DNA from 3 places in the Cloacibacillus evryensis DSM 19522 genome. Region 1 is predicted to be linked to each of the others. Evidence: riboswitches for the same ligand, from Rfam matches in the RefSeq annotation. Region 1 holds a riboswitch; each other region holds the start of a gene.
What was found. A riboswitch is a leader RNA that binds a small molecule or an ion and turns the genes downstream of it on or off. The one in region 1 is predicted to bind cobalamin.
Positions count from the first base shown of each region.

Region 2: it holds a riboswitch for cobalamin, as region 1 does, so the genes downstream of both, CLOEV_RS11365 (TonB-dependent receptor plug domain-containing protein) here and CLOEV_RS02020 (methylmalonyl-CoA mutase family protein) in region 1, are expected to answer to the same signal.
Region 3: it holds a riboswitch for cobalamin, as region 1 does, so the genes downstream of both, CLOEV_RS03140 (hydratase) here and CLOEV_RS02020 (methylmalonyl-CoA mutase family protein) in region 1, are expected to answer to the same signal.

Region 1 is NZ_KK073872.1:483,909-487,026, reverse strand. It holds gene glmS (glutamine--fructose-6-phosphate transaminase (isomerizing)) at 1-1,004, opposite strand, end outside; cobalamin riboswitch at 1,294-1,454, shown strand; gene CLOEV_RS02020 (methylmalonyl-CoA mutase family protein) at 1,591-3,118, shown strand, end outside.
Region 2 is NZ_KK073872.1:2,530,781-2,533,898, forward strand. It holds gene CLOEV_RS11365 (TonB-dependent receptor plug domain-containing protein) at 1-1,121, opposite strand, end outside; cobalamin riboswitch at 1,280-1,444, opposite strand; gene CLOEV_RS11370 (helix-hairpin-helix domain-containing protein) at 1,656-1,928, shown strand; gene CLOEV_RS11375 (metallophosphoesterase) at 2,110-3,118, opposite strand, start outside.
Region 3 is NZ_KK073872.1:724,171-727,288, forward strand. It holds gene CLOEV_RS03135 (FAD-binding oxidoreductase) at 1-884, shown strand, start outside; cobalamin riboswitch at 1,212-1,369, shown strand; gene CLOEV_RS03140 (hydratase) at 1,706-3,118, shown strand, end outside.

The sequences.
Region 1 (3,118 bases):
ATATTCCGGTAGCGGTACTCGGAGGCTACCTCGGTGCGTATCTCAAACCGGCCGAGAGTCTCCATGATACGCGCCGCGACGACCGTCGCGTAGTGCGAGGTGCCGCAGGCGATAAAGTGTATCTTCTTCCATTTCGCGGCCTCTTCCGCCGTCCAGCCAAGCTCCTTGCTGAGGTCGACGCTCTCTCCCGCCACGCGCCCCAGGAGCGTGTGCGCCACCACTTCGGGCTGCTCGTGTATCTCCTTGAGCATGAAGTGCGGATAAGCGCCGCGGTTGGTCATCGCCGCGTCCCAGTCCAGGTGCATCGACGCCTTATCGTGCTCGGCGCCGCTAAAGTCAAAAAACTTGCAGCCCTCTTTCGTTATCTGCGCCATCTCGTCGTCGTCCATGAACCAGACGTCGCGCGTATATTCCAGCAGCGCGGTCGGATCGGAGGCGCAGAACCCCTCATTCTCCGCGCGGCCGACGACGAGAGGGGAGCCTTTGCGGGCCACCCATATCTCGTTCGGCTTGTCATAAAACATGATGACGAGCGCGAAAGCGCCGCGGATACGCTTCGTCAGCTTCACGATCGCCGCCTTCGGGTCTCCGTCGTAGACGTAGCCGAGATACTGCACCGCCGACTCGGTGTCCGTCTCGGTGTGGAACTTTATCCCGTGCGCCTCAAGGTCGGCGCGTATCTCGCGCGCGTTCTCGATGATGCCGTTATGTACGAGCACAACACGATGGTCGCTCGAAACGTGGGGATGGGCGTTGTTCTCCGTCACGCCGCCATGCGTCGCCCAGCGCGTATGGCCGATGCCGAAATCGCCGGTGAAATGCTCCTTAGCGACCCTCTCGGCAAGCTGCGAGACCCTGCCGATGGTGCGGAGCTCCGATATTTTATTATCCTTGATAACGGCTATGCCCGCCGAGTCATAACCGCGGTATTCATGCTTTGCGAGACCCTCGAGTATTACCTTCGTGGTATCCCTGTCCCCTATATAGCCCATGATTCCGCACATTTATCTATCATCCTTTCACCAACTGTTAAGCACTATCTATTCTACAATATTCTCACAGTAAATATAAAAAAAATGGCGGACAAAAATAAATTATAACTAAGCAATCCCCGCGAGTATAAACGCCGATTTTTCAAAGAACTTCAGCTTTCTTGATGAGGCGGCCGGAGAGCCGGATCAAAACTTTCTCGGTCCGCGCAAACCGCCCCGCAATTGACGCGGAAATATTCACAAACGTCAGACAAAAGAAAAAGATTGACGAAACAGACCCTTTAAGCGTATCATAAACGCAGAATGTAGTATTGATGCAGATGCTCGGGAATCAGGTGTAAATCCTGAACGGCCCCGCCACTGTAACCGTGACGAAACCGCGATGCCACTGAGGCGACTCAGGAAGGCGCGGAAAGTAGGATGAACGGAAGCCAGGAGACCGGTCTGCATAGAGGTTGCGGCAATCCCTGCGCGGGCGGGGGTCGTCGAGTGCGTTTAGAAACACCTTTATCTACTCGCCGACAACTTTTGCAAGACCGCCCGCAGGCGGTCTTTTTTGTTTGCCCGCTTAAACTTTATCTGGAAGGGAAGCTGTAATATGAACGAAACAGAGGTGAAAATGAGCGAATTTCCGCCTGTCTCCTTTGAAGAGTTTGCCGTTCCCACACGCGAACAGTGGTACGACGAAGCGGTGGCGGCCCTCAAGGGAGCTCCGTTCGACAAACGGATGTTCACGCCGACCTACGAAGGCATCACCCTTGAACCGGTCTATACGCTTGCCGACAACGAAGAGCTGCTCAACATCGGCGGCATGCCCGGAGAACCTCCGTTCCTGCGCGGAACAAAGAGCTCCGGCTACATCGCCGAGCCGTGGAAGATCGCCCAGAGTTCCTCGGACGTGCTGCCTGAAGAGGCGAACGAGGCCGTGAAAAACGAGCTCCGCAAAGGCGCCACCATCCTGAACTTCGAGCTCGACGACTGCACGAAGCTTGGGCGCGATCCCGACCCGGCGCTCTTTAAAGACGACTACCGGGGACTTTCGCTGACGACGCTCCGCGACGCGGACGAGATGCTCAAAGATCTTGATTTTACGAAGGTGCCGCTCCACATCTACGCGGGAGCCTCCGCCGTTCCCGTGTTGGCCCTCGTCGCGGCTCAGGCCAGGGCCGCCGGCGTCAAAGAGAGCCTCAAAGAGGCCAAAGGCTGCGTCGGAGCCGACCCCCTGGGAGAGCTTGCCGAGCGCGGAAACCTCCCGCTGCCGATCGACGAATTCTATGATGAGATGGCTCTCGCCATAAAATGGGCGGAGGAAAACGCCCCCAAGCTCAAGACGATATTGGTGCGCGGCGACGTCTACCACAACGGCGGCGCGAGCGCCACCCAGGAGACCGCCTACGCTATGAGCGCGGCGATCGCCTACATCAGGGCGATGCGCCACCGCGGCCTTGAGCCGGAGACGGTCATGCCGCACATAAAATTCAGCTTTTCCATCGGCACCAACTTCTTCATGGAGATCGCCCGCATCAGGGCGGCGCGCACCGTCTGGGCGCAGATCGCCGAAGCCTTCGGCGTCGATGCCGACGGACGGGGCAAAATAGACATCTTCGCGCGCACCTCGCACTTCACCTCCACCGTCTACGACCCCTATGTCAATATACTGAGGGCGACGACCCAGGCATTCTCGGGCGCGGTCGGCGGTGTCGACTCGATGCAGGTCAGCTGCTTCGACGACGCCATCCGTCCAAGCGGCGAGATCGCGAAACGCATCGCGCGCAACATTCAGATAATGCTCCAGACCGAGTTCGACATGCTCCAGCCCGTCGACCCGGCGGGCGGCTCGTGGTATGTCGAGCGCCTCACGACACAGTGCGCCGCGGCCGTCTGGGCGCTCCTTCAGGACGTCGACGGCGAGGGCGGGATGTACTCCGCGCTGAAAAAGGGCGCCGTCCAGGGCGAAATAGAAAAAGTATTCAAGAACCGCCTCAAGAACCTCGCCTTCCGCAGGGACAGGGCGGTCGGCACCAACATGTACCCGAACACGCTTGAAAAACCGCTCAAAAACATGTTCCCCGGCGGGGAAAAGCTCTACCGTGCGAGAAAAGCCTCCGTGGACAAGTTCCTCGAAC
Region 2 (3,118 bases), 2.0 Mb from region 1:
TAGCGAAGGCCGATGTCAAAGGCCGCCTCTCCGATGGGAATGGAGGTCTCTATGTAAGGCGCGTATTCGGTTCTCGTATTTTCATACGGAAGGTTGTCCCCCCACGGGTTGCCGCTGTTGGAATACTCCGCCTTTTCCCTGCGGAAATCCATACCGAAAATAAACGGCAGCGTTCCGATCTCCTGCCTGCGGTTATAGGTGGCACCGAACGTATCGCCCTCGTAATTAGTCACGCCGGAGCTGTCGGAGACCTCTCTTTCAGTCTTATGGTAGTACAGGCGGCCGGTATTGGCCCCGTCTGCGTAATTAAGGGCAAAGCGCCTGTATTTATTTTCCTGACGGTTTTCGGAGGTCCCTCCGCCGTAAAAGACATCCGTGTAATCCCATACGGATTTAAAATCTCCGACCTCTCCGAGGAACGACCACGGTCCCTTTGTAAAGCCGAAAGAATAGTCGTTTCCTTTATAATCTTTTGCTTTGTCGTATAATCCGGTGGAAGGGTCGGCCAGCCGTATCTTTGTCTCGCCCTCCTGCGTTCTAGTGTACCCCGCAAAGACCCTGAAATCATTGCTGAGCACCACGGTCCCGCGGATATTTCCCCGGAACCATTCTCTGTTTCCTCCCGACAACGTTATACTGCCGCCGGACTTGTCGGAGGATCTGCGGGTAATGACATTGATGACGCCGCCCGCCGCGTTTGAGCCATAGATGGCGGAACCGGCTCCCTTAACCACTTCGATCCGCTCAACGTCCGTCAGCGCGATGCTGCGCAGATCAAATGGCGAACCAAGGTCCGCTCCCACGCCGTAATCGGCCCCCATATAGGGAATGCCGTCGACCAGCAGCAGCACTTCGGAATTTAAGCCTCTGACCGTTACGCCCTTCGACTGCGCCATCGAGGCGTTGTTCAGCAGCGTATTGATCCCCGGCACTCTCGCCAGTACGTCCTGCACGTCGCGCGCGCCGCTGGCGTCGATCTCCCCGCGCGTGATGACATAGGTCTGCGCCGGGACGTCGGCTATTGAATCGGCGAGACGCGATCCAGTAACCTCTACCGCCGCCACATCCGCCACATCGGCGCTCTTTGTTTCCCCTGCCGCAAACGACGGCGCCGCGAACATTGACAAGAATAAGAGAGCCCCCGCTGTCTTCTTCCACAGATGATACATAAAAACACTCCTTCTGTTAATTATTTGTATATAAACAAAAAGCAGAGACCCCGAAGACGGAGCCCCTGCCATATACGCAAAGCAGACGCTGCACCTCGCCCTCGCGATCTACAACTCATACGGATACGGCAGATGTTCTGACTCCTGATCATCCTACGGCGCGCCTTCCCGCCTTCGGCAGTGGCATGGTGCGCTTTCGTCCCAGTTACAGCAGCGGGGCTGTTCCGGATTTCCACCGGATTCCCTGTCTGTACTCCGTTACATTATTTTGTTATTTTACACTATGACAGGCGGTTTTGTCAGCAACATATCTTCATAGTTTTTATCTCGCCGCGGCGGGGAGCGGCTGTTTCAGCCTCATGATACAATGATAACAAGATAGAAAATCCCGGCGGAACGGCCGCCGGTTGTTGAGAACAGACTTCGAACGACGACAGGAACGCCCGCCGGACTGGCGGCTCTTCGCGGTGTGGAGGGATGAGGCTGATGGAGAACGATTTGAGAAAAATTCCCGGCATCGGCAAGAACATGGAGCAACACCTGCTGGATATCGGGATAAACTGCGTCAAAGATCTGGTGGGAAAAGATCCCGAAGTCCTCTTTGAGCGAGACTGCATCCTCAAAGGGCTCGCGGACGACCGCTGCGTATTATATGTCTTCCGGCTGGCGGTCTACTACGCGGAGAATGAGGCGCGCGAGCAGGAAAAGCTTAAGTGGTGGTATTGGAAGGATAAGGAGTATCACCCCCAAAAGGGCTGAGCGGCTTTTAACATTCCGCGTGCGCCGCGCACGGCCAGCGCGCGGTTGGCTTACAGCTCTTTCTTAAAATATATCATGTCTTTAAGCAGTACGCCGTCGTCGATGATCGGCAGGCGCTGAAGCCACGGTCCGGGGAACCACTGATTATACGCACCAGATAGTGCATATAATCAGCGGTTCCCTAACTTTCTTCCCCGCGAAGCCGCATCACCGTTATCTCTGCGGGTACGCCGATACGGAGCAGGAAGCCGTTCCAGATCCCCGTGCCGGGCGATACGTAGAGTTTCATCTTTCCCACATCATACCAGCCGCTGACGAAGCCGCCGTTGAATCTTTTGACGACGGCGGCGAGCCCGGGGACCATGCCGCCGTGCGTGTGCCCCGAGAGCTGAAGGTCGGCTCCCGCCGCGGCGTTCCTTCGCGCCGCGCCCGGCTGGTGGTCGAGGATTATTTTGGGAACGTTTTCAGGAATGCCGGAAAGCGCCTTCTCCGCGTCCGGCGCCTCGGCGTCCGCGAAGCGCAGCGCCGCCAGATCGGCGACGCCGGCGACCGCGATATTTTTACCGCCGCGCCCGATCATCGCATGTTCGTTGAGGAGTATCTTTATGCCGAGAGTCTCCTCGATATACGCCTTCCACTCCCCCGCGTTGAAGTAGTACTCATGGTTCCCCAGCACACCGTAGATGCCGCGGGGCGCGGAAAGCCCGGAGAGCGGCGCGATATCGGCGCTCCTGTCGCGCACCACGCCGTCGATAAAATCGCCGGCTATGAGGACCGCGTCGGGCGAAAGCGCGTTGACGCGTTTCACGAGCTCCGCCGCGTAATCGGCGCGGCGTGAGGCGCTTATGTGTATGTCGCTGAGCAGCGCTATTTTAAAGCCGCGAAGCTCCGGCGGCAGCCCCGGCAGCGAGACCTCCGTCTCGTTGACGCGCGGCAGCCGCTGAGCCTCATATGTCCCGTAGACCGAAACGGAAACGGCTATCACGGCCAATATAAGAGCCGCCCCCGCAGAGGCCGGCAGACGCGGCGCAGCAGGCAGGAATATCCTTGCCAGAGCGAGGACTATCATCAGAATATCTTTCAGCAGCGTGAATACAAAGAGCAGAAAGAGCGCCCCAAAGGCGGCCCCGTAAAGTTCGATGAGCCACCGGGGAAGCTCGGGAGAGAAGAAGCTGCCTCCGACGCTGACG
Region 3 (3,118 bases), 240 kb from region 1:
ATGGGGCCGTCTCCTGGTTCGGCGGCAAGCGGCGAAAGGATGTAACGGGCTATGACTTTGTTCATTTGATGGTTGGCTCTGAGGGCACACTTGGAATCGTGACGAAGATAATACTCAAACTTTTGCCCTGCCCCTCATTTATTGTGGACTTACTGGTACCTTTTGCCGATGTTGGAAGCGCGATAAAAGCGGTGCCGGCCGTCATGACGGAGGGGAAGTGCGTGCCTAGTTCCATTGAATTCATTGATAAACAATCGATGGTGCTCACAGAAGAATATCTTCAGACGAAATTTCCGTTTTCGCGTGAGGCCGGCGCTCATTTGATATTGCAATATGAGGGAAATGACAGGGAGCACCTTGCCGATGAGATTGAGAAGGTAGGTGATATATGTTTGAAACAGGGGGCGCTGGAAGTATTTGTCGCGGATAACAGAACCACAAAAGATAAATTGTGGAAGGGGCGTAAAAGCGTTGCGGAAGCGGTATGGGCGCACGCTCCAATTCAGATAGCCAATGAGGACGTCGTCATTCCTACCAGCCGCGCGGCCGATTTTATGAAGGAGCTGGAGAATCTATGCCGTGGCGCGGGAATCAAGTATGCCGCTTATGGTCATCTTGGAGACGGCAATATGCATGTGACCTTATATCTGGAGAGGGAAGAGAGGGAATGGCGCGAAATTATTGAAGCCGCCAGGCGGAGGCTTTACGCTGTTGTCATAAAATTTGGCGGCACGCTCACCGGGGAACATGGCGTCGGGCTGAAGCGTGTGGAATACGTCCCTCTTTTTATCGATAGGGCGCAGATAGAATTGATTCGCAGGGTAAAACTTGCTTTTGACCCAAATAACATACTAAATCCCGGTAAGATGGTACCCTGGGAATAACGCTCGGAACCAGGATATTTTCCGCGGAGCTTCACCTTTTTAAACGCGGCAGAGAATTGTTGATTCATGTCGGTGTCTGACGTGACGACGATTTTCTGCCTCTTTTTTGTCTTTTTGCGATGGCAGTTTTCGCAGCTTGTCGCCCAACAGAGAAGTCCGCCATGATTAGGCGCATCGTTGATAGATATCAGACATAAATAGTCGTTAATTTTTAAAAAACAACAAAAATTTACAAAATCTTCCAATTAACGCAAATAATTTGAAAATTTATCAGCGTGATGAAATATACCTTGACATTTATGTTATGAGGGAATATAGTGAGATTGTAAAATTGAACGGTACGAAAGTAAGGGAATTTGGTTAAAATCCAAAGCGGCCCCGCCACTGTTACCATGACGAAATCGCGAGATCACTGGGCTTATGCCTGGGAAGATGCGAGAGTAGGATGACTGGAAGCCAGGAGACCTGTTCGTACCGCAGGGGAATGAATCTGCGCGGGCGGATGCTGTTTCGTGAGCCATTGCTTTTGATGTGATGGACATGTGATGTTGTCTGCGTGGGGTCGTTTTTGCGGGCGGCATTTTTTTTGTCTTCCCGGTGTTGGGACATGTGTATTGAAACTTGACAAATAAATAATTTTACATATAAAAGTAATGATATGTAGTTTACCGGAGTATATTTAAGGCTAATTAGGAGAATATAACGCAAAAGTTGCCGTCAGGGCGATTTAGTCTCCCGGATGTCCTGAAAATAAGACTATGTGCTGATTTTAAAGAATTTAACTGTTAGTTTCGAAAATATATACAAAATGGCATGAAAGGATGAGTATTTTGATCAAACTGATCGAAAAGGGCGCGTATCTGCTGAATGGAACGGTGCTGGTGGAGGATATCGAAAAGAAGGGGCTTCCCGCCGTCAATGAGGAGGTCCGCGCCGCGGGGTTCAAGCCGCTAGGGTGGCTGCCGGAGGATAAGGTAAAGGACTCGCGCGGTACGATAGCGGCCGGCATCATCGCGGCGCATAACGCCGCCGGCACGGAGGATAATTATAAGATCCGCTTCGACAGCCTGGCCTCGCATGACATCACTTACGTAGGGATCATCCAGACCGCCATCGCGAGCGGTATGAAAGAGTTCCCCGTTCCCTATGTGATGACGAACTGCCATAATTCCCTCTGCGCCGTCGGCGGCACGATCAACGAGGACGACCATCTCTTTGGCCTCTCCGCCGCGAAAAAGTTTGGCGGCGAGTTCGTTCCTCCCCATCTTGCCGTCATACATTCGTATGTCCGCGAGATGATGTCGGGCTGCGGCCGGATGATCCTCGGCTCGGACAGCCACACGCGCTACGGCGCGCTGGGAACGATGGGCGTCGGCGAGGGCGGCCCCGAGCTTGTGAAGCAGTTAGTCGGGCGTACCTATGATTTCCCGCGCGCGGATGTCGTCGCCGTCTATCTCACCGGAGCGCCGCGCCCCGGGGTCGGACCGCAGGACGTCGCGCTGGCGATCATCGGCGCGGTATTCAAGAACGGTTTTGTGAAGAATAAGGTGATGGAATTCGTCGGCCCCGGTATCGCGAATCTCCCCGTGGAGTTCCGCAGCGGCATCGACGTGATGACGACCGAGACCGCCTGCTGGACCTCCGTCTGGGCGACCGACGACAAGGTCAAAGCCTATTACGAGAACCACAAGCGGCCGGAGGCCTTTAAAAAACTTGCGCCGTCCGATGTTGCCTGGTACGATGCCGCGATCATAGTCGAGCTTGACAAGATCAAACCCATGATCGCGCTTCCCTTCCACCCAAGCAATATCTTTACAATAGATGAATTGAACGAGAATCCACGCGATATTTTCCGGCAGGTCGAGAAAGACGCGCTGAGCAAGATCGAGACGCCTGGGCTCAGCCTTAACCTTGTCGAGAAGGTGTCGGACGATGGTTGCGTCCACGTTGATCAAGGCATCATCGCGGGCTGCTCGGGCGGTGTTTTTGACAATATTATCGCCGCGGCGCAGATACTGAAGGGCAAAGATGTCGGCTGCGGCGAGTTTTCACTGAGCGTCTACCCGGGAAGCCAGCCCGCCATGCTCGCGCTCGTCAAAAACGGCGCGATCAGCGACCTGATGGAGGCCGGCGCGGTGGTCAAGACCGCTTTCTGCGGGCCATGCTTCGGCGCGGGCGATACCCCGGCGAACCACGGTTTCAGTATCCGGCATACGACGAGAAACTTCCCGAAC